3 regions of the Paenibacillus sp. AN1007 genome follow, and region 1 is predicted to be linked to each of the others. Evidence: riboswitches for the same ligand, from Rfam matches in the RefSeq annotation. Region 1 holds a riboswitch; each other region holds the start of a gene.
What was found. A riboswitch is a leader RNA that binds a small molecule or an ion and turns the genes downstream of it on or off. The one in region 1 is predicted to bind cobalamin.
Positions count from the first base shown of each region.

Region 2: another riboswitch for cobalamin. It lies ahead of ABXS70_RS18995 (ABC transporter substrate-binding protein); the one in region 1 lies ahead of cobJ (precorrin-3B C(17)-methyltransferase).
Region 3: another riboswitch for cobalamin. It lies ahead of nikB (nickel ABC transporter permease); the one in region 1 lies ahead of cobJ (precorrin-3B C(17)-methyltransferase).

Region 1 covers NZ_CP159992.1:6,362,632-6,372,946, reverse strand. Annotated here, with positions in the region: gene ABXS70_RS28595 (cobalt-precorrin-5B (C(1))-methyltransferase) at 1-1,121, opposite strand, end outside; gene cbiE (precorrin-6y C5,15-methyltransferase (decarboxylating) subunit CbiE) at 1-4, opposite strand, end outside; gene ABXS70_RS28590 (precorrin-8X methylmutase) at 1,755-2,402, opposite strand; gene cobK (precorrin-6A reductase) at 2,529-3,311, opposite strand; gene ABXS70_RS28580 (sirohydrochlorin chelatase) at 3,308-4,540, opposite strand; partial or broken gene cobJ (precorrin-3B C(17)-methyltransferase) at 4,934-6,867, opposite strand; cobalamin riboswitch at 7,244-7,433, opposite strand; gene ABXS70_RS28570 (uroporphyrinogen-III synthase) at 7,691-8,524, opposite strand; gene ABXS70_RS28565 (endospore germination permease) at 8,656-9,885, opposite strand; gene ABXS70_RS28560 (hypothetical protein) at 9,942-10,169, opposite strand; gene ABXS70_RS28555 (Ger(x)C family spore germination protein) at 10,162-10,315, opposite strand, start outside.
Region 2 covers NZ_CP159992.1:4,207,746-4,218,060, reverse strand. Annotated here, with positions in the region: gene ABXS70_RS19020 (lipoate--protein ligase) at 1-924, opposite strand, end outside; gene cobD (threonine-phosphate decarboxylase CobD) at 1,187-2,377, shown strand; gene ABXS70_RS19010 (adenosylcobinamide amidohydrolase) at 2,374-3,159, shown strand; gene cbiB (adenosylcobinamide-phosphate synthase CbiB) at 3,204-4,181, shown strand; gene ABXS70_RS19000 (histidine phosphatase family protein) at 4,175-4,888, shown strand; cobalamin riboswitch at 5,067-5,196, shown strand; gene ABXS70_RS18995 (ABC transporter substrate-binding protein) at 5,649-6,644, shown strand; gene ABXS70_RS18990 (iron ABC transporter permease) at 6,641-7,687, shown strand; gene ABXS70_RS18985 (ABC transporter ATP-binding protein) at 7,684-8,598, shown strand; gene cobT (nicotinate-nucleotide--dimethylbenzimidazole phosphoribosyltransferase) at 8,644-9,777, shown strand; gene cobU (bifunctional adenosylcobinamide kinase/adenosylcobinamide-phosphate guanylyltransferase) at 9,774-10,315, shown strand, end outside.
Region 3 covers NZ_CP159992.1:5,503,355-5,513,669, reverse strand. Annotated here, with positions in the region: gene ABXS70_RS24810 (histidine kinase) at 1-1,763, shown strand, start outside; gene ABXS70_RS24805 (ATP-binding protein) at 1,781-3,391, shown strand; gene ABXS70_RS24800 (response regulator) at 3,392-4,093, shown strand; gene ABXS70_RS24795 (alpha-glucosidase/alpha-galactosidase) at 4,250-5,548, opposite strand; gene ABXS70_RS24790 (AraC family transcriptional regulator) at 5,773-6,609, shown strand; cobalamin riboswitch at 6,710-6,905, shown strand; gene nikB (nickel ABC transporter permease) at 7,063-8,001, shown strand; gene nikC (nickel transporter permease) at 8,002-8,838, shown strand; gene ABXS70_RS24775 (ABC transporter substrate-binding protein) at 8,857-10,315, shown strand, end outside.

The DNA of each region.
Region 1 (10,315 bases):
TCACTGATTTCCGCCCTCCCCAGTTCCATTCCTTTCATAGTGACAAGCACCACTTCCACCGTTACGCCGCCGCCCGCATGTTCCAAACAGTGCTGACAGGCGTACAGGCATAACTTCTCAAAATAAGGCAAGTATCCCGCTTCGGTCATCATATCCGCCACCTGAGTCGCCGTGTTGGCTTCCTCGATCGCTTGCGCCAGTTCATCGCCAGCCCCGGTCTCGCGAGCCACGGACGCAAGAAATCCAAAATCCACCGGCGCACTTTTGGAATGCACCATCATGACCCCTTGCGCGACTTTGGCAAATTTACCCGGCATCCCGACCAGACTGATGCGTTTCATGCCGAGCCGTTTCCCGTGTTTGATCGCAAAGCCAACAAAGTCACCCATTTGAATAAAGGCTTCCTCCGGCAGTTCAGGCATCATTTTCATGGCATACTTCTCACTGCTGCCGCCTGTTGTCAGCACAATGTGCTGACACCCCGAAGCCTGCGCAACGGAAATGGCCTGCACCACACTGGCTTTGTATGCCGAAGTAGAGAACGGAACGACCACGCCTCGTGTGCCCAAAATGGAGATGCCTCCAAGAATGCCAAGCCGTGCATTGAGCGTTTTCTTCGCAATCTCTTCGCCGTCCGGTACGCTGATCACCACCCGCACCCCTCTGGCAGTACCATGTTCAGTCAGGACCTGAGTCACCGCTTCGGTAATCATACGGCGCGGCACGGGATTGATCGCCGCTTCGCCTACAGGCACGGGAAGACCGGGCTTCGTGACGCGACCCACACCGATGCCTCCATCCAGCTCCACCCCCGGCTCGTCCTTCCAGGACACATGTGCGATGATCTTCGCCAAATGGGTAGCGTCCGGGTCGTCCCCGGCATCTTTGATCGTGGCACAGGTTGCCGTGCCGTCCGCCATCAGTCCCTGCTCGATCAGCTCGAACGAGTGGTCAAAGCCGGCGGGCAAGGAAACCACGGCTTGCACAGGGATATGTCCCGTTAACAGGAGCTGCGTTGCTCCTTTAGCAACCGCTGTCGCACACGCCCCCGTCGTAAAGCCGGAACGCATCGGTTTGTCGGGGTCTGGTACTTCTCCGCTTTTCATGCGCTTCTTTTCCATGGCTTTGAACCTCCCGTCCTTTGATTTGCTTGTTTGTTCGTGCGCTTATATTTACTGATGGTTCATGTTGATTGTTGATTATGGATTGATGGTTAGTCTTGTATGAATTGTTGGTTAATCAATTTCTCGGTGTACTCAGCAAATATGACGCTAGTAACTGGGCGCTAACCATTGGAAATTATTAGAAGTTGCTGGACTAGACCTATACCTACTAATGGCACGCACGCAAACCATCTCAGTTACATAAGATCCGCCCATGCCACAAGTACGCGCTAACGATCACAGATGACGTTATTTGGACTAATTTGACCTCGCTGGATTTCTAACGATCTCAGGAGACGCTATTTCACCAATAATGGGTCATTTTCGGCACTTCTGGACGAGTTTCAGCCAAATAACGTCCCTCAGGATCGTTACAATTTCAAAAGGCTGATTTTACGCAAAATAAGCTTCCTGGTGATCGTTAGAAGTTGCTGGACTTTAACAGATTCGGACATAGCCCTTCGTGAAGACTATTCCAGTTCTCATTAGGATTCGGCACGGCTCGCTAACCAGACTTAAATCAGATCAGTTAGATTTCTTTCGACCTCACTGGTCGATCGAGGCAAACCTCCTTATTACTCCCACACAGATCTATGTCTTCACAGCCATCAACGAGATCGCGTTAAGGGCAGCCACAACGATTGTACTGCCGCCTTTGCGGCCGATGTTGGTGATGAACGGAATGTCCAGCTTGCGCAGCTCGTCCTTCGACTCGGCAGCGGATACAAAACCTACCGGCATGCCGATAATCAGCCCTGGCTTGGCCTCGCCCTCTTTAACAAGACGAATCAGCTCCAGCAGCGCGGTGGGTGCGTTACCGATGGCGTAGATGCCCCCCTCATACATTTGGGTTGCTTTGCGCGTCGAGATGATGGCACGAGTGGTGTTGAGACGTTTCGCCTCTTCCATCACGTCCGGGTCGGAAATATGCACATGCACATCGCCGCCAAATCCGCGAATACGGTCCTTGCTCACACCCGCCTGAATCATCTGCACGTCAGCAATAACCGATTGGCCTGCGCGCAGCGCGGTGATACCTGCCTGGATCGCGTCAGGGTGAAATACCATGCTGCGGCCCAGCTCGAAATCAGCCGAAGCGTGAATGACACGCTGTACGACTGGGTACTGCTCATCGGTAAACGGGTGCTCGCCCAGTTCCTCCGTAATCATTTCAAAACTTTTACCCTCAATCTCCTGCGGCTGCACGGTCAGCGGTTTAAACTCCGTTTTGAAGTCCATCGACTCAATCACTCCTTGTCAAATATTGATTTGAAACACGGCCTGAAATAAATTACGAAACGAACATTACATCCGAGTCTGCTGCTTTCTATCAGGCACTTCAAAGCTGCACTATTCAAATTAGGCCTATCGGAGAAATGACTGCCTCAGCATCTCGTTCAGCTCGTTTAGTATACCGTCATAGTGATCAAATACCGTGCCAAACTCCGCCTCTGGACGTGAGATCAGCACAACATGAATCCCCAGTTCCAGTGCAGACTGGATTTTCTCGTCCACGGCCCCGGTTTTGCCGCTTTCCTTGGTAACCATCACCGTTGCTGCATAGTGCTTGTACAGTGCTTCGTTCATTTCTCGGGAAAAGGGTCCCTGCATCGCAATAATATTGCGCTGCTCTACGCCCAGCTCAGCGCATTTCTCCATATTGTCGAGACGGGGGAGCATGCGTGCAACAAGTCGTATATCCGGATCACCGAGCAGGTGCTTGGTGAAGATTTGCAGCGTTTTGCTGCCTGTTGTCAGCATCACGGAACCTTTCAGCTCTTTGGCTTTGAGCGCTGCTTCATCATAAGATGACACGACATGCAGTAGTTCATGGTCATCGTAAACAAGCCCGGTTCGTTCGTAACGAATGTAAGGGATGCCCGCCTGTTTCGCGGCTTCCATAGCATTCGCATGTGCTTCTTCGGCAAAAGGATGACTTGCATCCACAAAGACAGAGGTGTTTTTTTCACGGATCAGCTGCACCATCGCCTCTACCGTCAATCGGCCTGTCCGCACAGACAGTCCGGCTTCCGCCAGACTTTGGGCCGCGCTATCCGTCACAACGGAGGTTAATACGTCATAGCCCTGCTGCCGGATTTGAAGCGCAAGTTCCCGTGCATCACTGGTGCCGCACAACATGAAAATCATGAATGCTTCACCTGCTCTGAAGCCGCTGCGGCCTGTGCGTGAACAGAGGACGTATCTGGCTGTACATGAACGGGCTCCTGCGCTGCCCGCTGCCCGCTGTTCCGGTTGACCTCACGCTCGTGATGTGTGTGGTGCATCTCTCCATCATGGTCATGATGGAAATCAAGCGATGCCTCATGGTGGACGGAACCCTGTTCTGTATGCTCATGTTCGTGGTCGTGACTATGGTCATGGTTGTGATGAGTATGCTCATCATGACTGTGGACATGTTGATCTTCGTGGTGGTGATCGTGATCATGATGGTGATGATCATGTTCATCGTGGTCATGCCCATGGTCGTGGTCGTGATGGTGATGATGGTGTTTGGCCGCTTCAAGTCGGAATTGGCAGTTGTCGCAGTTCGCTGCCACACGCCCGTACAATCCCTCGTGAGCACGCTCCAGCACAAGCTCGACCAACTTTGGATGGAAACCGAAATAACCACCAATTTCGACCTGAATGTCTGGATGTGCAGCTGCAAATTCAGCCGTCATCTCGTCAATGCGTTTAATCAGCACACCGGTAAAGAGGAAGTACGGCATGACAATAATTTTTTTCGCACCAAGCAGCAGGCAGCGCTCCAAGCCATCCGGGAAAGAAGGCTGGGTAACCCCGATAAAACTGCTTTCCGCCCATCTATACGGAAGCTTCTCCCACAGCATACGGGTCATTTTGAAAAAGTCACTGTTCGCATCCGGGTCACTGCTCCCCCGTCCCAACACAAGCACGGCTGTCTCTTCATCCGTTACGCTCAACGCAGCAGGCGGAGCGGCTACTGCAGCTGCTGTATCTGTTTCACCTTCACCTTGAGCTGCAGCCCGCACAGGCTGTGCCTCCTGCAGGCGAGTTTGCATAATCTGCACCACTTTTTCATGTACGCCAATCGGGCGTCCGTATATAAACTGCACCTGAGGATAACGTGCTTTGGCACGGTCAATGGCATTCGGAATGTCAATCTTGGCATGACCGGCTGCAAACAAAATGATCGGCACCAGTACAACACGCGTCGCACCTCTGTCTACACAAGCTGTCACACCATCAGCAATACTCGGTCTCGTTAACTCCAGAAAACAGGTCTCCACCAGCGTGTTCTCTGGTGCCTGCTCGGCAACCCCACGCGCAAACTCCTTTAACTCACGGTTTCCCTCAGGATCACGGCTCCCGTGTCCCACCAACAAAATGGCATCCATCTTCTTATCTCCTCCGCTGTCCGATCCACAGATCAGATTTTTCATGTAACCATCATCTATCAACATCAACCACACGCTAACCATCTCACTTACTTAATGCCTACTACGCTCACAACTCGGCGCTAACGATCCCAGATAACGTTATTTGGAGTAATTTATACTCGCTGGAATTCTAACGATCTCAGGAGACGTTATTTCACCAAAATGATGCCTTTTACACCAACTTGGGCTGGGTTTTAATGAAATAGCGTTCCTACGGATCGTTACATTTTCAAACATGCCCTTTTCCGCGATATAAGGCTTCTGAGAATCGTTAGCGCTATAGGCCGCGATTCAGTCTGATCAAGGATCGGCAGCGCGTTTGATCGACCTGTATCATCTATCTTCGTTCACTTAATCTCCGCATACCGGATTCACTTCGACGGTGACTGGTGCATCCACATGGCGGAAGCCCTGAATAACCCCTACACGTTTGAAAAACTTGTGAAAGCGCTCGTTCGGATGGCCCTTTGCCTTGTACTCCGCCACGATGCGTTCTACGATGCCGCCAATTTCATCACCGGGAATACCCTCGGCTACAGGTTGGGCCGGATGTGCGTTGCGCCCAAACTTTTTGCCGCCAAGGAACAGATCGTATCCGCCTTTGCGGTAAACGATACCAATATCCTCCAGCACCGCGCCGTAACAAGCCATACCGCAACCGTTCAGCGCTACACTGGTTTCCTTCGGAGCAGATAATCCGCCAATCACGTCCTGAAGATGGTTAGCCATCGGAACGGCATCATCTTTCTCCAGATTGCAGAAATCACAGGCTTTGACCTTGATGACATCACCGATGGGAACAACGATAAAATTCGCTGCACGCAGCTGCTCCACCAGCGCATCCGGTTCAAACGTCGGCACCCTCAGAATGATCTGGTGCTCCGGCGTATACTCCAGCTCGCCGTCCTCGCTTGCGCACTGCGCCAGCAGGGCCATCTGGACGGCGGTGAACTTTTTGTTGCCCACGCCGGGCGCTACGCCGACCTCGAAGAGCGGCGCCTTGCGTCCCGGCACGGGCCGAGCTGGGGTGCCAACCGCCGAGCGCCGTCAGCGCGATGCGCCGCCACGGCCGCCGGGCCTGACGCCGCCGCGTCCAGCCAGCGGCCTGCCGCTTCGCCCCCGAGCGCACCGCCTGCCGCGAGCCGCGTCAGCGCCTCGGCAGCAAGCTCGGCAGCGCCGGCACGCGGCGCAGCAGCAGCGGCGCGCGGTGCGGCTTCTGCCGCCGCGGGCACGGACCGCGATGCAGCAAGCACGGCGGTGCCGGCACCGCGCGCCGGGCTTGCTGCAGGCGGGGTCGCCGCCCATGCACCAGCGGGCGGCTGCCCTTGCGGAGCCGTGCCCGCTCCGGCGCTCGCGCCGTGCAGGGCTGGCTCCGCCGTTAGCGCGGCCTGCGCATCGCGGGCCGCGCTATCGCCCGCTGCCTCGCCGGAGGCGGCAGCGCGGGCTTCTTGTGCGCCGAGCGACCATGGCTCGGCTTCGGTGCGCAGCCGCTCATGAGGTCTGAGCGGCTGTTCCGCGGAGTTCAGCGTATACTTCCGCTGATATCCGCGCGGAGTGACCATGAGTCCTTCGTACATCATGGTTGAGGAATTGCCGATAATTACGGTAGTCAACATACCGATATCGTGATGCAGCATATCTTCCAGTGTCGTCAGGACCACATCCTGACGTTCCCGATACGCACTTTTGACCAGACCCACCGGTGTCTTGGGATCACGGTAACGAAGCAGCATCTCCTGCGTCTCCACAATCTGGCGTGTACGGCGTCCACTGCGGGGATTGTACAGAGCAATGACAAAATCAGCCGCTGCTGCCGCTTCAACCCGGCGAATAATCGTATCCCATGGTGTCAAATGGTCGCTGAGACTGATCGTACACGCATCGTGCATTACGGGTGCACCCAGCAGGGAAGCGCAGGACTGAACAGCTGACACGCCGGGAATAACCTCAACGGCTACGCCTGTGTCCGGCTTCCAGCCCTGCTCCATCAGAACCTCGTAGACAAGTCCAGCCATGCCGTATACCCCTGCATCTCCACTGGAGATTACGGCCACAATGTTACCTGCTTCCGCCTGTCTCACCGCTTCCTGTGCCCGGCTGACTTCCTCGGTCATGCCCGTACGTACAATGGCTTGTCCATTCAGCAGTGGGCGAATCAGATCCACATAAGTGTTGTATCCGATAATAACCTCGCTTTCCTGCAGTGCATCCAGTGCCCGTTTCGTTATATGCTCCATCGCACCCGGGCCGAACCCGATAATCAGCAGTTTGCCTTGCTTTTGCATATCTCTTCCTCCCTCATTCCACTCGTCACGCGGTTTACATCTCAGCCTATTTATCTAAAATGTTAACTTTATTGATAAGAACTTCCTCTCTTGATTACAGGCAGCAAGTTCCCCGTGATATGCGGTATTCCTGACTTCATGCTGATGGTACTCCTCATTTTTCGCCTGATCCTGAAGCTGTTTGCTGTCCGAAAAACAAAAAAATCTCATCCTGTTCACGGATGAGATACGCATGTACTTAAACTCAGGAAACGAACGCATGAATCCCCCAAAAAAGGAGGTACACACGACCAAAACAGCCCATATAAGGCCTTTCAGGACAAACTGATGTTTGTCCCTTTCCGAATTTATCGTACACCACTCCTTTCCGCGAAGGGTTTGGTGACACATGCAAGGTAGGTCTCCTGGCTTTGGATCATCAGCTTTCTTTTCTGTCTTCCCCGTTTTCCGAGTGACGTTTATTGAAAAGCGCTTCACCATTACAGTGGCGGGACCGCTCGGGACTTGCACCCGATTCCCTGTTACCTCTTGCTTTACGCAAGAGCACCTTGCTGCTTTCATATTGATTTCATCATACCATCGGTCAGGAAAAAATGTCCACGATAATGAATATTGTCCATATCTTGATTTTCGGATAAAAATGAAAAAAGATCCTGATCCGCCAAACGGACCAGAACCTTTATGTATCCTGTATAACAAGCTTCTGTTTTTTCCTGCAGCGTTAACTCTCCACGCGTTTACGTTTTCTTCATCCAGTGATCTGACGTGCCTTCCTGCCTCCGTATACGCTGCTGCTCTCAACTCATTCCCGCCAGAGCTCCCTCTAAGACTCCCCCCGGACACCAACCGGATTAGCAGCAAAATAACGCCCCAGTTCAACAATAAGTGCACCCATCTTCTCTTCCTCCGGTACAACGAGTGCTTCAATGCCTTCCTCACGCATCGCATTTGCGGTCACTTTACCGACGGAAGCCGGAACTACACCTTCCCTGAAGGCCTTCAGCATCTGCTCCAGCTTTCCTTGAGAAGCGGCATATTCCGTTAAAAATCGAACTTGCGGACCACTTGTAAAAGCTACGGCATGCAGCTCATGCCGAAGGACTTCATCCAAAAGCTGCTTCAACGCAGCTTCTTCCGGTGGTACGTGACGATAAGGCAGCACTTGGCGTACGACGGCTCCCTGCTCTTCCAGCCAGTGGACCAGCTTGGGGGCCGTTTCTCCGTGCAGCTGCAGCATCACCTTTTTACCTGAGAGATCATGCGAGCCGAACTCACGAATCAATCCGTCCGTACTGCCATCATCGTCTCGTACCAAAGGTGTTAACTTCAGCTTCCGAAGTGCATTTACCGTTTTGTATCCTCTGGCTGCGACATTCGATTCAGACAGCACATTCCGAAACTGCCCGGCCACATCCATATCCTCCGCCATGTCAAACAAGGCATCCAGTCCCATACCGGTTGTAAACACAGCCCAATCCGGCGGATTGGAAATCCAGGAGACCAATCCATCCCTGATGCTGCGGTCATCCAGAAATACCGTTCCTTGTGCAGGACGCACAAGAGGGACTCCACCCATTTTTTCTACTAATAAAGACATCTCTTTGGACTTTCGCGGTCCGGTTAATGCTACTCTTACCCCTGCCAAATGCTGCGCCATACCTGTCCCCTCCGTTCAAATCAGCCGAATGTTCATCAGTCTGACTACAGTATACAGGCTGCTTGTACGGAGGGAAACCATATCTGCTTTCATTCCGGGCTCTTGGCTATAACGATTTTTTATAGTTTTCATCAGGAAGGCTGCAGATTACCGCCACCATGTGATGTTTTCCCCTTCTTTTCCCCGGACTTTTCTTCAGAGTGATCCGGTTCAGCGTGTGCCTGCTGCTTCTCATCCTCTTTGCGCTGTTTGTCTCTGGACGCACGTTCTTCGGACCCGGAATCCGGGACATGCTGTGCATCCTTCTTGCGCGGACGAAGGAAAAGAAACAATACAATTGGGAATAACACCTCGAACACGATCGCAATCCACGTCCACTCTCGAGTAAAGCGATTGAGCTGAACCGCATTGCGGAAAAACCAAAAGGCACATACAAAACCCAGCAGCGCAATCGGTCCAGTTAATACTTTACCAGACACCTTCGGAATCATTCGTTTTAATCCCCAGCATACAAAATACAGGTCAAATGCAATCTTGGTAATAATACAAGGCAGCGTTGCGGCAGCAAGCGCCAGATCAAACCGATCCAGGAAGTCACTGATCTGCAGCTGTCTTGCCAGCTCATACGATGGATATACAAGTCTTGAAGCAATGGGTACACCGATTGAAGCAATCGTTTCTACAACAATCAGCATCAGCAGCAATCCCGTAACAATAGTACCCGAAAGAATTGACTTCACGCGAAAGTCACTACCTCTTACCACAAAAGGCAGGGCAATCATCTCACCATAAAATGAAAAGATATACCAGCTTCCTGTCCCCACTCCCGCGAGGTCAACATCGAGATAGGGCTTCAAATTATCCAGATTGATCTGCTGAATCAGCATAAACGGAACGATGATGGAGTTTAACACAAATAGAGTCACATATAACTCCACCATACCGATTAGGGAACCGAGACCTCCCCTAACGATAAAAACGGCCATGACAATCAAAGAAAGCACGATTATCGATATAGGTGTTGTTTCAAGTAACGTGATACTTACATAATCCCCTGTTAGCCGTATATCTCTGGCAAGTACAAAGAAGAAAAACGTGATGTATAGAAACCCCGTTACTCTCCCGAGGAAGGGGAAGCGCTCCGCCAGCGACTCAAACAAATCCTTGTCTGGAAAACGCCGCTGGACACGGCTGAGCATCCACATCGATGTAAACATAATCAGAACAACCGGTACGTAACAGAGATAAGCATGCTGTTCTGCATAAAAAATGGCCTGAGCATGAGGTTGAAGCAGCGTACCTGTAATACTGAGCAGCATAATGATCAATACCATTTGTCGGTGGGTTACTTTCTGACTCATCCTGTCCCCTCCTTTCCTGCGCATACCTTCTGCATGTTAAGCAATCATACTGCACTTCATCCGGGCAGCGGCAGCAGACGCTGGATCACATGACTGATCCATACCGTTACAAAAAACGTCTTCGTGCTCAATGCAGTTACATACAACCAGATACCAATCCCTATGGCCATTAAACCGTAAGACAACCAGCGATTAATCGGGGCTGCCTGTTTCAGATGACGAAAATCCATGATAAGCGCGCCAACAACCATCGCTAAATATGTGAACAGAAGCGGTTTAATCATGCACAATGTCCTCCTCCACGACCCCGATCGGTTTATTGACAACGCCAACATTCTCAATGATGACATGGGGCTCTACATTCACCTTGACGTCCGGATAGAGAACATCCCAACGATCCTTAATCTTCTTCCACTCCTTTGGCCGCTGC
Region 2 (10,315 bases), 2.2 Mb from region 1:
TGCTGAACGCACTTCAGTCTCATCGTAACGCTTGCCGCGCAGCATGTCCTCGATATCTGCCACATCACCAACACCGAAGAAATCGCCGAAAATTTTAATATCTTCGATGCGTCCATCCTTGATGTTCATGCGCAGATCAATGATGCCGACCGGGAATTTGCGGGTGTGCTTCACATTGCTTTCTGGTGACAGACCGTAGTTCCAGTCCCAGTTGTTATAACGCTCGGCCGAGATTTCCTTGATTTTGTCCCAGTCCTTCTCGGTCAGCTTGTACTGAGGAACGTCCTGCGGCTCCATGCGGAAAATATGACGCAGCAGCTCATCACGGAACTCTTCAATCGTCAGATTGGTGTCAATCAGATCACGAATGTTGGCAACCCGGCTGCGTACCGACTTGGTGCTCTTGGATTTGAATTTCTCGGGATTGACGTTCAAGGATGCCTGAACATGCTCCAGATTCAGATCAAACATCAGCGTGCCGTGACTGAACATGCGTCCGCGGGTAGCAAATTGGGCGTTGCCCGAAATTTTCTTTTCGCCGACTTGCAGATCATTGCGTCCGGTCAACTCGGCATTGACGCCAAGTTCGTGCAGCGCTTCAACCACAGGCTGGGTGAACTTGCGGAAGTTATGGAAGGATTGACCGTCATCCGCAGTGATGAAACTGAAGTTCAGGTTGCCCAGATCGTGATACACTGCGCCGCCCCCGGAAAGACGGCGTACCACCTGCACACCGTTATCCTGAACGTATTCGATATTAATTTCTTCAATCGTATTTTGGTGCTTGCCAATGATGATGGACGGACGGTTGATGTAAAACAGCAGGTAGCTGTCATCCTCCATCGGCAGATGCTTCAGAATGTATTCCTCAATCGCGAGGTTTACAGAAGGATCTGTAATGCCCTGGTTGTCTACAAACAGCATGGTCATTCCTCCATTAATGTATGTGAGAGGCGCGAAGCCCCTTATGTAGTGATGCTTGTATCCATGAATCAGAAAACCGAAGTTCCTGAAATTCCTCTTCTATTGTAAACGAATTGTCGTTGGGACACAAAGAAAACACGTGATGCCCTTTATTTTGAAGCCTCCCTTTCCAGGTATATGATATTGAAAAGTAATACAGCATTGACCCGTCCCTCATGTGCCATCCATAATAAAAAGAACAGACAGAGAGGATGACGGAAGAATGACCGGTTATATCGAAGTATTCGGACATGGCGGAGATGTGGAGACGGCTGCTTCGCGATTTGGAGGCAGTGCGGCAGATTTCCTCGATTACAGCGCCAATATTAACCCGCTAGGACCGCCTAGAGAGGTGCTCGAAGCACTGCAGCAAGGTCTGCACTCCGTGCTTCGTTATCCTGATCCGGGCCATCGGGCATTCAAAGCACTGTTGAGTGAGCGTTTGGGGGTAACGAAGAAGCAGATTTCCGTAGCCAATGGAGCTGCCGAAAGCATGGCTCTGATTCTGCTGGCACTTGCTCCACGCAGAGTAGGAACGGTGGAACCGGGCTTTTCGGAGTACAGCACTTTGGCGCGGCAATTCGGTGCGGAGGTCATCCATGCAGCAGGCCGGGAAGAATTGAATTGGCAGGCGAGAACCGAAGATATCGAACAGTTGATGGAGAAGGTAGACCTGCTTTTCCTTGGACAGCCGAACAATCCAAACGGTGTGCAGTATCCGGTGGAAGTGCTTCACAGACTTGCCCGCAAAGCTGAAGAGAAGGATACGGTACTCGTTATTGACGAAGCCTTTATTGATTTTATTCCAGTTTCCCGGCGGCAGTCTCTTGCTCCGCATCTGGATAAATACCCGAATGTGATTATTATCCGCTCCATGACCAAGTTCTACGCTATTCCCGGACTGCGACTCGGATATGCCTTGGGGAGTGCAGCATACATACAGGCGATGACGGAGAAACAGGTGACTTGGAGTGTGAATGGACTGGCATTAATTGCAGGAGAAGCCTGCCTGCGCAGCGGCGAACGTTTTGAACAGGAAACGATATCGCATATTACGCGTGAACGGGCACGATTAATTACATCGCTGGAGATGTATGGGTGCAGCGTAACGCCGGGTGAGGCAAATTTTATTCTGGCGCGTGTGCCAGAACCATGGACGGCGGCTTCCATCCAGGAAGCATTGGGGAAGCGAGGCATTTTGATTCGCAGCTGTGCCATGTATCCGGGGCTTGGTGCAGGACATGTACGCTTCGCGGTCAAAGGTGCCCAGGCCAATGACAGACTGCTTGACGTGTTGGGAAGTGTGCTTGAGCGGAGCAAGGATCAGGACGCGTGTCTGGCATCTTCTGATCAGGCAGGTCAGCAGAGCCATAAGCAGCATTCCGAAAAAGGAAAGGGAGGAAAGCGGTCATGACACTCCCGTTTTATAACTATTTTACACATGGAAAAATAGGCGAGAACGTCTATGTATCCTCTTCCTGGCCTGGGCTGCACATCTCTGCGCATGAACGGCATATCAAAGCACAGATTCCGCATTCTGCTTCTGCACTGTCCAGCGCAGTATATGGCGGCGGGATGCTTGAATTGAATCGCGTCTTTAACATTTATGTGGACAAACACTACCGCTGTGATGATCCACCCCGTGATATCGCTCAGGCGCTGCGTGAATGGCAGGAACAGGCCGATCAATGTGCCGGATTATTAACAGCTGTTAGGCTGGAGCATACCTCCATTCAGGAATTTACAAGTTCGGAATTCGGGCTGCTGTGCTGTACAACTGCCGGAGTATCGAATGCTGCACGTGCAGGTTCGGAGAGAACTGTTTTTGATATCCATGGGCAAACCCAAAACAGAGCTCCATATATCCCTGGCACAATTAATATCATGCTCTGGTTCAACGGCCGGATGACTTCGGGAGCAATGGTCAATGCGGTTCAGACGGCAGTGGAGGCCAAAGCTCGAGCGCTTGCGGATGCAGGCATTGCCGATTCGGAGAACGGACTGCCTGCCACAGGTACAACAACGGATGCCATTGTGCTTGCTGTTCGTCAGAACGGGGACGATATCCAGCCGCTTCACACTTACGCGGGTACAGCAACGGCTTTGGGGGCGGTCATCGGCAGACTGGTGTATGACACAGTGACCGAAAGTCTTCAGGCTGGACTGCAGTGGAAAGAGAGGGTAGGACGGCAATGACATTGGAATTGGAACATCTATGGGCTTCCTCGTTCTGGATTGGCATGGGGGGGGCTTGGGTTATCATTCTGGCGTATATACTAGACCGATGCATTGGAGACCCGCGCTGGATTCCGCATCCGGTTATCGGTATGGGGAAAGCCATCTCGGCTCTGGAGCGTGTAATTCGATTACGTGTGAACACAGATGCAGGTCTGAAAAAAGCCGGAATCTTGTTCCCGATCTTGATTGCAGGTGGTTCTTTTGCCGTCACCTGGGGTCTTTTGCTGCTGCTTGGTAAGATTCATCCCCTTTTAGCGGCTGCAGCCGAAATCGTTCTGATCGCCACCACGATTGCTTCCAAAGGTTTAAGAGACGCAGGAATGGAAGTATATCGTCATCTGAAACAGCAGGATTGGCCTGCCGCACGGCGTTCCCTGAGCATGATTGTTGGACGTGATACCGCACATCTGGACGAGCCCGAGGTGGTCCGGGGAACGGTGGAGACGGTCGCGGAAAATATTGTTGATGCCATCGTGTCCCCTCTGTTCTATGCGCTCATTGGCGGCGCTCCGCTGGCTATGGCTTACCGGGCTGTCAATACGCTGGACTCCATGGTTGGTTATAAAAACGAAAAATATCTGCATCTTGGCTGGGCCTCTGCCCGTCTGGATGATTGGGCAAACTGGATTCCTGCGCGCGTAACCGCCGCACTGTTAATTGTAGGCGCACGGGTGCTCAGGCTGGATGCCCGAGGTGCAGCACGCATGGTTGCCCGTGATGCGAGGCTGCATCCCAGTCCCAATAGCGGTTTTCCCGAATCGGCAGTGGCCGGAGCACTTGGCATTCGGCTGGGCGGACATAACGTGTATCACGGTATTGCCTCGTTTCGTGCTTATATGGGCGAGGCTGCGCGGCCGATGGAGGCCGAAGATATTGTACGAACGACAAGGCTAATGTTTTGGTCAGCTGGCGCTTTTGTGGGCCTTTGTTTCTTAGCAACCATGGGTGTGTGGTTAATAGGAGGTGCGCTATTGTGGTAATTAAAGAAGGGCAGGAGCAAAGTGATCCAGACTCTAGTGAATCAGAACAGAATGGATCGCAGCACGGTGAGTTAGAACAGTTTGGATCAAAACAGTCTTCGTCAAAGCGGAGCATTGTACTGATCCGTCATGGAACAACCCAGTGGAATGTGGAAAAAAGATACCTGGGGCATACCGACATTGGTCTGCTGCCGGGTGCTCAAGAAGAGCTGGCTCTGCTAAGCCGGCAGTGCCGCAATCTTACATGGGACGCCGTATACTGCAGTGACCTTCTTCGCTGTCGTCAGACCTTGGCGTACACCGCGCCTCAGGCTGCTGCACAGGCAAAGTTGGATGCGCGCCTGCGCGAGAATGATTTTGGACAATGGGAAGGTTTGACCTACGAGCAGCTGCAGCATAATCCGCTCTACCGGCGCTGGATCGATCAACCGCAGGAGGTTGCGCCGCCTGAAGGGGAAGCATGGCCGTCATTCGCGGGACGAATAGATTCTTTTCTGCATGAACATATCTGGTCAGGCCGGACTTCACATAGAACATTGATTGTGACACATGGCGGAGTCATCCGTTACATGCTGTCCCGTCTTATTGAAGGTGTTGGATTCTGGGATACACATGTGATCCCGGGACAGGCGATTCAGGTATACATTGAAAAGCAGGGGAACCGCTGGCTTGGCAGCCGTGTGAATTTTCCGTCTATCGGCTTGTAAGGCGGTGCAATATACCCTATAATCACAACAGAAGTGTGACTCGGTACGAGCATATTGGTGTGATAGGCTGCAAGGCCTGAGCTGATGTGATTCGTGCGGAGCTAACTGCATCTATCGGTCACATGGATTAACCATCATTAACGACCAAGGGTCCCGCGTGTGAAGCAGATGTTCATGATGAGCAAAGACAAGTCATGATGTGCACAAGGGTAAATGGGGAAGCTGGTGTAAATCCAGCACGGTCCCGCCACTGTGAAACAGGAGCCATCCTGTAAGTCAGATTACCAGCCCTGGACGTACAAGCCGGTGTTCCTTCGAGGAAAGGACAACGTTTCGGGCCATTCTGTGCGTGAGCGCTTCCTGCTGCACATATACAGACTGCCATATGCGAGACGTCATCCCTGATCCTTATGTGAGGATTAGGGATTTTTCTTGTTGTACACGATGTGATGAAAAATAGTATGTTACACGGGGCCACTCCGAGTGCAGTACCATTTTCCGATTGTTATTATCCCTAGATTTTTTTGATTCCCTTATTCAAAGGGAAAAATCCGGTGATAGGCGTATGCTTTCGATGCAGCTTTCTTACAGAAAGCTGCAGGCGAGCACTTCGTTTCTCCAAATTGGTTCTGCACTCTCCGTTAAACGTGTACACATCTTCATTTTCGTTTCATCGGAACACACCAAGATGGGGTAGAGCATTAAGATTGAGGTATTATGTAACAACAATAGTACAGATAGAGAAGGGGAGTTTAAATTAATGATTAAGAACTGGAAAGCACTCACGTCACTGTTGAGCGCAGCGATGCTGGCACTGGCGCTCGCCGGATGCGGTAATGCAGCAACCAAAGAAGGAGCGGGCAGCACACAGCAGCCTGCACAAGAGCAGTCACAGGAACAAACGCAAACCGATCTGAAAACACAATATCCGCTGACGGTTACCGATGCAACAGGTGAGTCTTTTACTTTTGAAAAGGCACCATCCAAAATTGTCTCGGTATCTCCGGCTGAAACGGAGTCATTGTTTGCGCTTGGCCTGGACGAGCAGATTATAGGGGTATCGGATTACGATGACTACCCGGAAGCGGCGAAAGCAAAAGCGAAAATGGGCGGGATTAACAAACCCAATGAAGAGTCGGTTATTGCCGCTGATGCGGATATCGTATTCGGAGGTATTTCGTTGAGTGAAGATGCAGTGAAAAAGCTGCGTGATTTGGGGATCACCATTTTCAAAACCGATCCTAAATCCATCGACGATGTAATGAACAATATCGAAACGTTTGGTAAAATTACAGATCATCAGGAGCAGGCTCAGAAACTGATCACACAGATGAAGCAGGATGTAACGAACGTAACAGAAGCGGTCAAAGCCGTGAAGCCGGAAGAGAAAAAGAAAGTATATGTTGAGTTCTCTCCAGGCTGGACCGTAGGTAAAGGTGAGTTCATGGATGAACTGATCACGACAGCTGGAGGCACCAATATTGCTGCGGACAAAGAGAGCTGGTATCAGATTAACGAGGAAAATGTAATCGCCGCTAATCCGGATGTTATTCTATACGCAAACGATGTAATTGACGAAAACTCCAAAACGCTGGATCAGATTATCAAATCGCGCAGCGGCTGGGATCAAATCACAGCCGTAAAAAACAATAATGTGGTCGGATTGGATGCCAACTTGCTGAGCCGTCCGGGCCCACGTGTAACTCAAGGATTAAAAGAAGTAGCCAAAGCGATCTATCCTGATCTGTTCAAATGAGCAAAAAGCTGATCCTGTACGGAACGATAGGTATAGGGCTGCTGATGCTTACCGTGCTCATCTGCACGGGCATTGGTTCGGTGGCGCTGCCCATCCGGGACATTGCCGGTATTCTCATTCACAAAATGCCGTGGGTGGGCGACTGGATCACACCTGATTGGAGCAGGGCTGCCGAACAGATTATCTGGAAGGTGCGCTTTCCACGTGTGCTGCTTGCGGTGCTCGTTGGAGCTTCGCTGGCCATTGCAGGCGCGGGCTTTCAAGGAGTGCTGCGCAATCCGCTGGCAGATCCTTTTACACTAGGGGTATCCTCAGGAGCTTCGGTGGGGGCGGCTTTCCTGATTTTCTTCGGACTGCAGTATGCCCTGATCGGAATCTGGACGCTGCCGCTGGTTGCTTTTCTGACCGGGGCCATGACGCTGTGGTTCGTCATGACGCTGGCTCGTGAAGGACGCAAAATACCGACACACAGCCTGATTCTGGCAGGTGTTGTTATGCAGAGCTTTCTGGGTGCGGTCGTTTCCTTCCTGTCGACCATGTCCAAGCAGACAATCAATGAAATTATATACTGGACGATGGGAAGTCTGGCACTGCGCGGGTGGTCGTATACGGCCATCCTTTTCCCGTATTTCCTGCTGGGTCTGATCTTTCTGTGGAGCCGTGCACGTTCCCTAAATGTACTGGCGCTGGGTGAACGTCAGGCGGCACATATCGGGGTTGGCGTGGACAGACTCAAGCTGTCTGTACTTGCTGTGGGTACGCTGCTCACAGCCGGGGCAGTCTCCGTCTCCGGCGTCATTGGCTTCGTTGGACTGGTCATTCCGCATATGCTTCGGCTGCTGGTAGGGCCGGACTACCGACTGCTGGTGCCGCTATCTGCAATTGGCGGTGCGATCTTTATGGTATGGGCGGACACGATTGCCCGCTCTCTGCTGGCACCAACCGAGATACCGTTGGGTGTCGTGACGGCTTTTGTAGGTGCTCCGTTCTTCGCTTATCTGCTGCACCGGAACAAGAAGCTGCGGAAGGGGATGGTCCCGTGAGTAAAGGGTGGAAGCACAATCAACAAGGCCAACAACCGTCTCCGGGGTTGTTGTCTCAATCGGATTTAAGCAGTAATGCACAGCGTGCTTTAACCGGGGATAACGGAAAGACTGTCGGTAAAACAAAAACATGGGTATCGGTTACAGGTGCTGGCAAAAAGTACGGTGATCATCGGGCCTTACATGATGTAGACTGGCAGATTAAAGAAGGAGAATGGTGGGGAGTTGTCGGCCCGAACGGAAGCGGAAAGTCGACACTGCTCCAGCTTATAGCTGGAACGGAATCGCTAAGTGAAGGTCAGATCCGTATTGACGGCCAAGATATCACTTCGTACAGCCGCAAGGATCTGTCACGTATGATCGCGGTTCTGCAGCAGGATGGTCTGCCGGCAATTTCCTATTCTGTGCGTGATGTCGTAGAGATGGGGCGATACCCCTACCAGAACTGGCTGGGCAGGGAATCGGCAGATGGGGCCCGAGTTGTGGACCGGGTGCTTGAAGAACTGGGACTGATGGAACTAGCGGAGCGGCCGCTGGATTCCCTAAGCGGTGGGCAGAGGCAGCGGGTAGCGCTGGCCAAGGTTATGGCACAAGAGCCGCGTCTGCTGCTGCTGGACGAACCCACCACATTTCTGGACATCAAATATCAATTACAATTCATGGAGTTATTAGCTGCATGGCGGCAGAAGAGCTGTATTACCATTGCTGCCGTACTGCATGATCTAAATCTGGCTGCCTTGTTCTGCGATCAGATTCTGGCTTTGAGAGAAGGCGAAATAGCAGGGATGGGTGCTCCTCGAAGCTTGATGACGGGGGAGCAGATAGAAGAGATTTTTCGCGTTAAACCTGCGATGGTGTCCCATCCGGATCATGCCGTACCTCAACTGCTGCTGCGGCGGGATACGCTTTAAATAAGGCAGGAGAACCTCTATTTTAAAAAAGGAAGTGCTCGTTGTATGAAGAATGAACAGGTGTTGGGACAGCTATTGAACAAAATTGCACCTCCTGACCAAAACATTGCAGCGGAAACGTCTGCTCATGTAGATGTGCTGACGAAACCGCCAGGCAGTCTTGGCAAACTGGAGGACCTTGTCATTCGACTGGCGGGTATGACAGGCAGTGTGCGTCCGCGCTTTGATCGCAGAGCGGTTGTCGTGATGGCTGCGGATCACGGTGTGGTGGCAGAAGGGATAAGTGCTTTTCCAGCCGAAGTTACTCCTCAGATGGTCATGAACTTTCTGGCGGGAGGCGCTGCCGTTAATGTGCTTGCACGTCACGCCAGAGCAGAAGTCATCTGTGTCGATATTGGTGTAAATGCTGACCTTGAACACGCAGACCTGCTCTCTCGCAAAATTCGTAAAGGCACTGCCAATATGGCCCAAGAGGCAGCAATGACCCGGGATGAGGCGATTCAGGCCATTCTTGCAGGCGTGGATGTGGTTGCGGAAGAGGTGGCAAAAGGCACACAGCTGTTTGTGACTGGAGAGATGGGAATTGGCAATACCACTGCGAGCGCTGCAGTGATGAGTGCGCTCACAGGGACTGAACCCGCTGCTGCTGTAGGGAGAGGGACAGGGTTGGATGATGCGGGAGTGCTGCGCAAAGCTGCCGTTATAAGTCAGGCTCTGAGCATAAACACACCAAATCCTGATGATGCATTGGATGTACTCTGTAAAGTGGGCGGATTGGAGATTGCCGGACTTACCGGCGTTATTCTTGCATCAGCGGCACACCGCTGTCCGGTTGTAGTGGATGGTTTCATCTCTACGGCTGCAGCGCTGATTGCGAGACAGCTTGCTCCTCTGAGCACGGCATACATGATCGCGTCGCACACTTCACATGAGAATGGGCATGCGGCACTGCTGCGTGAACTGGAACTGAAACCGATGCTGGACCTGGACATGCGTCTTGGAGAGGGAACTGGCGGCGTGCTCAGCCTGCATCTGATTGATGCCGCATGCCTTCTTCTGAATGAGATGGCTACCTTCACCAGCGCAGGGGTTTCGGATGGAGCAAATCAGGCTTCAGCAGCTGCTGCCGATCCGGCTGTTTCATCGGCGTCATCCGTGCTGGGAGATGGCTCCCGATGAGTGTATTGGTCACAGGAGGGGCCCGCAGCGGTAAAAGTTCGTTTGCCGAGCGTCTCTGCATGCAGCGTTCCTCAGAGGCATGGTATGTAGCAACAGCTCAGGCGTATGATGACGAAATGCGTGAACGTATTGCTATGCATCAGCAGCAGCGTGAAGACTCCGGTTATCTCTGGCGTACGATGGAGGAGCCGCTGGCCCTGCCTGCGCTCATTAACCGCATGGGTGAAGGACATACCGGTACTTCTGCACCTACGATACTGGTGGACTGTCTGACACTATGGCTGACGAATATTCTGTTAGCACACGAGCAGGACGATAGCCATGTGCTGCAGGGTCATCTGGATGCGCTGGTTGAAGCGATTCGAACGTATCCAGGTCTGCTTGTGCTGGTTACCAATGAAGTGGGTGACGGGATTGTGCCAGAATACAAATTGGGCCGGGTTTATCGTGATTTGGCAGGTGTACTTAATCAGCGAATTGCGGCAATCTGCCGTGAAGTATTTCTTGTAACGGTGGGCATCGCAATCGAATTAAAGAG
Region 3 (10,315 bases), 860 kb from region 1:
TTTTGACTCGTTTTGCTGAAGGTCACCTGGAGAGTCACGGCAGCACAGCCGTTTTTCAGGAAGGCAATCTCGGCATTTTACGTGAGCTTGCGTTGAGACTTGTAGCAGAAGGGGTTAATGAATCTCTGCGTGAACATCGGGAGGAAATGGGTCTTCCGCCCACAACAGGCATTATGGAACGTATTCTTGTCTCCGCGCAGTACCACTGGAACGGTTCGATCTACATTCAGCGTGGACAGCAGATTGCCCGTCGATTGAACGGGAGCCTGCATGTCGTTGTCTTCCGTCAAATGAAACAGCCGCTAACGAGGGAAGCAGCGGTATTTCGCCGCAGCATGATGAAACTGGTGGAGAAAATCGGCGGACACATGGAGGAGCTTCCGGTCTTACACCGTCGCAACATCCCTGCCGCATTGGCACAGTGTGCTGTCAAACAGCAGATTACCCGGATTGTCATGGGGCATTCGCGGCGTACACGCTGGCAGGAGTTGTGGCAGGGCTCCATCATTAATGCGCTGCTTCGCAAACTGCAGGGTGTTGATCTGCTGCTTGTGGCGGATCGGTCAGCTCGTGAGGGTGAGTGGGTTGTTCCAGCGAAGGTGAACGATATGCAGCCCAAGACCTATCGCAGACTGAGTGAACAGGAGATGAATGAACAGATTGAACTGATTCGGCGTGGTACGTTCAAAATCTATATCGGGGCTGCCCCAGGTGTGGGCAAAACCTACATGATGCTGCGGGAAGGTAATGATCTGCTTCAAAAAGGCATCGATATACGGATCGGGCTGCTGGAAACACATGGTCGAGCAGATACGGAGAAACAGATCGGGCAGTTACCCGTCATTCCGCGTGAGCAGCGCTTGTATCAAGGGACGCAGCTGGAGGAAATGGATACCGAAGCGATACTGCAATTACATCCGGAAGTTGTGCTGGTGGATGAGCTGGCTCATACGAACGTGCCGGGCAGTAAGAGAAAAAAACGCTATGAAGATGTGCTTCGACTGCTGGACGCAGGCATATCCGTCATTACAACCGTGAATGTGCAGCATCTTGAAAGTTTAAACGATGCGGTGGAGCAGATCACAGGGGTGCGGGTACGGGAAACCGTGCCTGATCGAATTATTCAATCGGCAGATGAGGTGCAGCTGATTGATGTGGCGCCTGGGGCCTTGCGGCAGCGCATGCGAGAGGGTAAAATCTATGCAGCTGCCAAAATCGAACAGGCACTTGTGAACTTTTTTAAAATGGGCAATCTGATTGCGCTGCGTGAACTGGCTCTGCGCGAGCTTGCAGATGATGTGGATGAGCGGCTCGAATCACAGGCATCAGCACGTACACTTCGGGGTCCATGGCGGCGTGAGGAATCCGTTTTTGTATGTGTCAGCAGCGATCGGCACGCTGAGCGTTTAATTCGTAGAGGTTTTCGGATGGCTTATCGTTTGAAGGCAGCCTGGCATGTCCACCATGTACACATCGGTCCGGCTATGAGTAGTGAGATGAAGCTTCATCTGGCAGGTTTGGAGCAGCTCACTGTGAGGCTCGGGGGTCATTTTCACGTCCATTACAGCTCGAAGCTGGGTGAGGTGCCTGGTATTTTGACTGCAAAGGCTGCGGAAGCGAAGGCGACACAGCTTGTGGTGGGGCAGGCTAAGCGAGTTTGGTGGCTGAATGGTCACCGCGGATCGGGTTCCGTGGTGAACAAGCTTGTGCGTCTGTCGAGGCATATTGATGTATTGATCGTGGCAGATGATGATTATAGATAAAGCAGGTGGAATTCAATTTGTCGGAGCATATGAAAAAGGGCAGGCATAAGAAAAGTAAACAGGAGCCGTTCCGCTGGAGAAGGTCCCCTGCTTATATATGGGTTACACTTGGCATCATTCTGTTAACTGTCGTACTTCATGCCACCCGCATGAGTGGTGACTTGGTGAATGCTGCCTTGGTTTATTTGTTTCCCATTCTGATCAGTGCTGTATATTGTGGAATGGGACCTGCTGTGTATGCGGCAGCGCTCAGTATTGTTATGTTTGATTTCTTTTTCGTTCCACCTTACCTCAGTTTTACTGTGGAAGATTTGCAGTATCTGATCTCGTTCGCAGTATATCTGGCAGTTGCTGTTATGACGGCCAGTCTTGCAGGTCGGCTGCGGCATCAGCTGGAGAGGGTTAAATCACGGGAAGCAGCAGCGAATGCCTTGTATGATCTGAGCCGCCAGATCACTGCGATTACGGATCTGGATACCCTGCTGGATAACATGACTCGCCAGATATCCCTGATGATAGGGAGTCCAGCGGCTATTTATCTGCCGGATCAGCAGGGTGAAATAAAGCTTGGGATGAACTATGCATCTGATCAAGATACAGAGAGAAGTGTCTGGGGAACCCGTCCCTCGGAGCTGGCTATCGCGGATTGGGTGTTTAAACACGGACAGACTGCGGGCAGAGGATCACCCAAACTCGGGGAATCCTCCGGCCTGTACGTTCCGCTTCGGATAGAGGATCGCATTCACGGTGTACTTGCCGTAGACATGACCGCTGGAGAGACGGAGAAACAGCAGGAGCAGCATCTGCTGCTGGATGCCTGCGGAAGCCTTGCGGCAGGTGCCATCGCTCGGATGAAGCTGGCTGAGGAGGCTCGCCTTTCCCAGATTACCGCCGAATCCGAGCGTATCCGAACTGCACTGCTGGATTCCGTCTCCCACGAACTGCGCACACCTTTAACCGCTATTATCGGCTCGGCTGCCGGACTTATTGAGAATGACCACCTTTTTACAGCAGAGGACCGAAAAGAATTGACTGGCAACATCCGCGATGGCGCACTGCGTATGAATCGTCTGGTGACCAACCTGCTGGGGATGGTACGGCTGGAGAGCGGCATGCTGCAGTTGAATCGCAAATGGTGTGACGTAGGGGATATGATCAGCATTGTACTGATGAAGGTGAGGGAATTCAGCCTTCATCATGAGATTGCGGTGCAGCTGCCGGAGGAACCTGTATTTTATTACGGAGATGAAGTGCTCTTGGAACAGGTGCTTGTAAACATCGTCAGCAACGCGGTTAAGTATTCACCCAATGAGAGCAGGGTTACTATTCAGGTTAAGAAGGAAAGAAATCAAGCTTCCCTGACCTTCATCGTAGATGACCAGGGGATCGGCATTCCGGAGCCGGAGCGCGCTCGCATTTTCGATAAGTTTTATCGTTCTCCATCCACGCAGCATATTACGGGAACCGGATTGGGGCTTGCCATCTGCAAAGGTATCGTGGAAGTTCACGGAGGTACAATTCAAGCTGAGGCAAATCCGGATGGGGGAACGAGAATACGTATAGAACTGCCTGAGGGAACAGAAGAATTGCCGTGTTCCTGTTCAGGGCAAGGAGAGGTTGGAGAATAGATGAACGACGCATCAGGAGCTCGTATTCTGGTGATTGACGATGAGCCGCAGATTCGCAAACTGTTAAAAGTGACTCTTCAGGCTCACCAGTATGAGCATTACGAGTGTGCTGATGGGGAGGACGGAATTATGCAGGCAAGCATCATGCATCCTGATTTGATCATACTCGATCTCGGTTTACCAGGAATGTCCGGCATGGACGTACTTCACCGGATAAGGGAATGGTCACAGGTGCCGATCATTGTGCTTACAGCGAAGGATCAGGAAGCGGATAAAATTGCTGCACTGGATGGTGGCGCAGATGATTATGTGACCAAGCCGTTTGGCATGGGTGAACTGGTGGCCCGAATCCGGGTGGCGCTGCGGCATGTGGCCAAAACAACCGATGAACCGGTTCTGCGCTTCGGTTCATTGGTAATTGATTTGGCTCTCAGACAGGTTGAACTGGACGGGGAGCAGGTCAAGTTAACGCCGACGGAATATGAGATGCTGAAGGTGCTTGCCTCCAATGCGGGTAAAATTATTACCCAGCGTCAGCTTCTGCAGCAGGTATGGGGTGCACAGCATCATGAATCAGACAGTCACTATCTGCGGATTTATGTGGGCCATTTGCGTAAAAAGTTAAAAGAAGACCCCACCCGCCCAATCTATATCCAGACAGAACCAGGCATCGGATATCGCTTTCTGCTGCCTGCGGAGTAGCAGTATGTTACAAGTTTCAGTGAGGACAGTACAGTGCGATGTATACGTTTCAGGGATCTCGGTAAAGTACGGCGAAAAAGTTCATGGTCTTCTTAAAATAAATTCAAAGAGCACCGTCCCTTTAACATTCTAAAGGAACGGTGCTCGATTTTTATATTATGAGAATTTGGGCAGCCAGTCGCCGTGGGCTTCAATCAAATCGTCGCACATGGACACGATGTCGTCCATGGAAAGTTCAGCTGCCGTGTGTGGATCAAGCATAGCTGCATGGTAGATATGCTCTTTTTTACCCGTCATTGCGGCTTCAATGGTGAGCAGTTGCGTGTTGATGTTGGTGCGGTTCAGTGCTGCCAGCTGCGGCGGCAGGTCGCCAATGTATGTTGGGCTGATACCGGAACCATCAACCAGACAAGGAACTTCGACACATGCTTCACGCGGCAGATTAGTGATGAGTCCGTTATTCATGACATTTCCGCCGATCTTGTACGGTCGATCTGTCTCCATGGCTTCCATAATATGTGAAGCATATTCGCGGCTGCGGGTATGCTGAATATTTTCGCTTGCGAACAGCTTCTCCCGCATCTCCTTCCACTCTGCAATCTGGTTTACACAGCGGCGCGGATACTCATCCAGCGGAATGTTGAAGCGTTCGATCAGTTCAGGGTAGTTACGTTTGATAAAATACGGGTGATACTCCGCGTTATGCTCGGAGGACTCGGTTACGTAGTAACCAAAACGGTGCATCAGTTCATAACGTACCATATCGTCATGGGTTTCCTGCTGCTTTTGTCTCGCAAGTCGTTTGATCTCAGGATAGAGATCCTGTCCATCTTTTGTAACCTCCAGCAGCCATGCCATATGGTTAATACCAGCAATCTTGGCGATAACACCTGTCTGATCGATCCCCAGCGCATCGAAGAGATGGGGTACGCAGACCTGCACACTGTGGCACAGTCCTACCGTTTTGATCCCGCCATGCACGTTCATAACATTAGTAAGCACAGCCATCGGATTCGTATAGTTCAGGAACCAGGCATCCGGGCATACTTCCTGCATATCCTTGGCGAAGTCCAGCATCACCGGGATGGTGCGCAGGTTGCGGAAGATGCCGCCAATGCCGAGGGTATCGGCAATCGTTTGACGCAGGCCGTATTTCTTCGGAATTTCAAAATCGGTGATCGTACACGGGTCATATCCGCCGACTTGAATTGCATTAATTACATATTTGGCTCCGCGCAGCGCTTCCTTGCGGTCATGATATGTCTTCACGGAACAGCGGCTGCCCAGCGATTGGGCCAAGCTGGTTAACAAGCGCTCGGAGTCGCCGAGACGCTCGGCATCAATATCAAACAAGGCCAGTTCAAAATCCTGCAGAGCCTCCGTCATCATGACATCACCTAATACATTTTTAACAAAAACGGTGCTGCCCGCACCAAGAAACGTAATTTTATTCATCCCATGTTCATCCTTCCCGAAAAAATGTTGTACCCCAACTATAGGCCGAACAGGCTCATATCACTATGGTTCAACCCCTCCCAAACATGGCATAATCCCATTTATGTTTTCGTTTTCATGAATAATTTGCGTTTTTCACCTGTTATAATTTAGTGTGAATACAAGTGGGGACTATCCAGGTTTCATTTAAGATAGTTGATCATCAACGTCGAAAGGAGGTTAACATGAGCCGGAAAATTGAAATGAATGTCGTTTCTGCGGGCTGGACACAGATGGAGCTGGTCTTATTATTTTATGGATGGGAGGCATGTGATCCTGCCCATTATTGGGGACCGGGGGTACGTGATTCCTATATTGTGCATTACATTCATGAAGGCCATGGCACGGTGTATATGGATGATCGGAAATATCATCTGAGTGAGGGCCAAGGATTTCTCATATTACCCGACACAGTTATCCATTATGAGGCCGATGCAGAGGAGCCATGGACATATTCATGGTTTGGCTTCAGAGGTGTACAGGCAAAAGCCTTTATGCAGCGTGCACAGTTAAGCGAGGCCCATCCGGTGTTTACTGCTCATGAACCGAATACCATGGCAGCGCTGTATGATGAAATGCTTAGAGCAGGAACGAGCCAACTTCCAGGAGGAGATGTGATGCATCAAAGTTTGTTATACCGACTTATGGCAGCGTTAATTGCATCCGCACCGATTAAAGAGGAAGAAAGCCCGCTTCTTTCGCCCAAAGAAACTTATATTCGGCAGGCTGTGCAGTTTATGGAGAACAGGTACAGCCAGCGCACCTCAATTCTGGATATCGCACAGGCTGTCGGGCTGGATCGAACCTATTTATCAGGATTGTTCAAAGAGCGATATGGCAAGTCACTGCAGGCCTTTTTCCTGGAGTATCGCATGAATCGTGCAGCGGAGCTGCTGCGCAACCCGATGCTGTCCGTGAGTGAAGTAGCCCACTCCGTTGGATACACCGACCCGCTGCTCTTTTCCAAAATGTTCAAACGTGTGACAGGCATATCGCCGAAGGGTTCGCGAGTGCGAGATTAGCCGCATTTATCAATTTCAATATTGAAAGAAAAGTTTTGAACATTATTCCGTATGCCGCTATACTGATACAGAAGTGCAGCAGATAACAACATTAAGCTGAATTAAATACGTGGAACTTGGTGCTCTGTCCGCTTGGACAGAAGCTTAAAAGGGAAGTCCGGTGTGATGCCGGCGCGGTCCCGCCACTGTAACAGAGGAGTCAGGCAGCATATCCACTGATCTTGGGAAGATCGGGAAGGAGCTGCTATGGTGATGATGCTGAAGCCAGGAGACCTGCCAGGTTTGACAAACACAGCAGTACCCTACGGGAGATAGGAAGGTGTTTAAAGAGCATGATTTTTTCTGAAAATCTGTTTATTTAAGACGTCCTCATTCCGTGTAACGGAGAAGGGCGTCTTTTTGGATTGAATGGACATAAAGATATGCGCAATACATCGGGAAGGACGTTTTTCATTGGGCAGATATATCGTTAAACGATTATTACAACTGGTTGCCGTTCTGTTTGGCATTACCTTCCTGACATTTCTATTAACCTATCTTTCCCCTGGCGATCCCGCCAGACTGATGCTGATGTCCACTGGAATCACACCTTCGGATGAGTTGGTCAGACAAGTGAGAGTGGAACTGGGATTGGACAAGCCGTTTCTGGTTCGGTATGGAACGTGGCTTGCGCAGGTGGTCACCGGAGACTTTGGTACGTCATATAAGTATGACCGTCCGGTAATGGAGGTGCTGCTGGCGCGTCTTCCGGCAACACTCCGTTTAACGGGAAGTGCCATGCTTCTGGTGATATTGATCTCTTTTCCGCTGGGAATCATCTCGGCTGTACGGCGAAATCAATGGCTGGATTATATGATTCGTCTATTTTCCTTTGCCGGTTTGTCCATGCCAAGCTTCTGGCTGGGTATGCTTCTGATGCTGGTGTTTGGGGTGCAGCTGAAGCTGCTGCCCGTCATGGGCAGTTCCGGCTGGAACAGTCTGATCCTGCCTGCGGTCACGCTGGCCATTCCGCTGATTGCGCAGTACAGTCGGCAGATTCGTGCAGCGATGCTGGAGGAGACCAGTCAGAATTACGTCATGGGGGCGAGGGCAAGAGGTGTGAAGGAGTCAATCATCATATGGCGCCATATTTTGCCGAATTCACTGCTGCCGATAGTGACCCTTCTGGGTATGACAACAGGTGCACTGCTCGGCGGAGCAGCCATAGTCGAAAGTTTATTCGTATGGCCGGGGGTGGGACAGATGGCAGTGGATGCGATTTTTACACGAGACTATCCTTTGATACAGGGATATGTGATCTGGATGGCGATCATCTACGTTACGCTGAATCTGCTTGTTGATCTATGGACACATCTGCGTGATCCGCGCATTCGATTGGATGTGGACATTTAGATGAGCGCAGCAATTCGAGCATGGCTGACACAACGCCGCAGCTTTGTATTTGTGCTGTCTCTGGCCGGGAGCTGGATCATTCTGGCTCTGATTGCCCCACTGCTGGCTCCGCATGATCCACTCGCCACGAATTTTGCCAAAGTGCTGCAGCCGTCCAGCCCCGAATATCCACTTGGGACGGATCAGCTCGGACGATGTGTCCTGTCTCGACTTCTGTACGGAGCAAGGACTTCACTGCTGCTTACGTTTGTGATGATTGGGATCGTCTTCAGTTTGGGTGCAGTGGTTGGTGTAATTGCAGGTTTTGTCCGGGGAGTGGTGGACACGGTGCTTATGCGGCTGTGTGATACATTGATGGCGTTTCCGGGATTGATTTTTGCAATTGCCGTGGTAGGCATGTTGGGCCCAGGATTGTTAAATACCGTAGCGGCACTCTCGGTGGTCTGGTGGGCAAAGTATGCACGCATGGCCCGAAGCTTGGTCATTTCTCTTCAGCAAAAAGAATTCGTCACTGCTGCCGCTTTCAGCGGTGCGCGTAAGATTCAGATCATTGGCAGAACGATCCTGCCTAACATGCTGCCTCCCCTGATCGTGATGGCGATGATGGACGTGGGCGGCATGATGCTGTCCATCTCGGGACTTTCTTTCCTGGGACTTGGTGCACAGCCGCCTGACCCGGAGTGGGGAGCGATGTTAAATGAAGGCAGAAGGTATCTGCAGACCGCGCCATGGTTGTTAATTTATCCGGGGGTTGCGATATTCAGTACGGTTATCATTTTTAATTTGCTGGGAGACAGTCTGCGAGATGTGCTCGATCCCAAGAAAAATACAGGTTAACTGAAGGGATTGTGAAGGATGAGGAATGTTCAACGAAAGTGGCTGTTTGCTCTTATGTCTATGATGGTCATTATGGTGCTCACCGCTTGCGGCAGCGGCAAAAATTCATCGGCTTCGACATCATCGAATGCTGCGGAAAAATCATCAGATACAGATGCGAGCATCTCAGGTGCTGCAGGGAATAAGTCTCATCTAAATATTGCCTTGTTCTGGCTGGGCAGCAGCCTGGACCCTGCGGAAGAGTGGAACGGCTGGACGCTGACACGGGCCGCAATAGGAGAGACGCTGATTCAGTTTGATGAACACATGAAGATGGTGCCCAAACTCGCAGACAAGTGGGATCGGGTTGACGATACGACCTGGCATTTTCATATTCGTGACGGGGTAACATTTCATAATGGCAATCCGGTGACTGCTGATGCGGTGAAAAAATCAATCGAACGATCCATCTCGCTGAACGAGAGAGGTCAATCGACACTGCCGATTGCATCAATGGCTGCCAAAGGGCAGGATCTGACGATCAAAACAACGCAGCCGGATGCCTCACTGCTGGGCAATATTGCTGAGCCGCTTTTCATTATTGTGGATACGAGTGCAGATACATCGAAATTCAAAAGTGCGCCGATAGCTACCGGGCCGTTCATGGTTACAGGATATACACCTGACCAGGAGATTCAGGTTAAGAAATACGATGGGTACTGGGGCGGTGCGGCCGATCTGGACACGATGACGCTGAAATACATCAAGGATGACAGCACACGTGCACTGGCACTTCAATCAGGCGAGATTGATGCAGCAAGTAATATAGGACGCAGCAATATGTCTCTTTTTCAGGACACATCACAATACACTATTGATGAAATACCCAGTCTTCGTACTCAGTTTGTATGGTTTAACACCAGCCATCCGCTGCTGAGTGATCCGAAGGTTCGCCGTGCGATCTCTTACGGAATCGATCGCGAGAGGTATGCGAATACGCTGGTAGGTGGACAAGCAGCCAAAGGACCATTTACCTCTGCTTTGCCTTTTGGGTACGACAAGCTCAAAGGATACAATTATGAACCGGATAAGGCCAAACAATTGCTGGATGAAGCTGGATATAAGGATACGGATGGAGACAGTATACGGGAAAAAGATGGGGAAAAGCTGTCGCTGCAGCTCATTCTCAATGCAGCGTACGAGTCAGATTCCGTTGTGGCGGCTGCGATGCAGTCTCAACTGAAAGAGATTGGCGTTGGTCTGGAGCTGACCTCGTATGAGGATCTCACCGATCATCAGAAGAGCGGAAATTATGATTTAGCCCTAACGAGCATTAACACAGGCATCACGGGTGATCCGCAGTATATTCTAGACTTTTATTTCAAGACAGGTGCGGAGTGGAATGTGGGTGGATACAGCAATCCGAAGTTGGATCAGCTCATTGAGGGACTTCACTCAGAGTTTGATGTGGAGAAGAGATATGCTCTAGCAGCGGAAG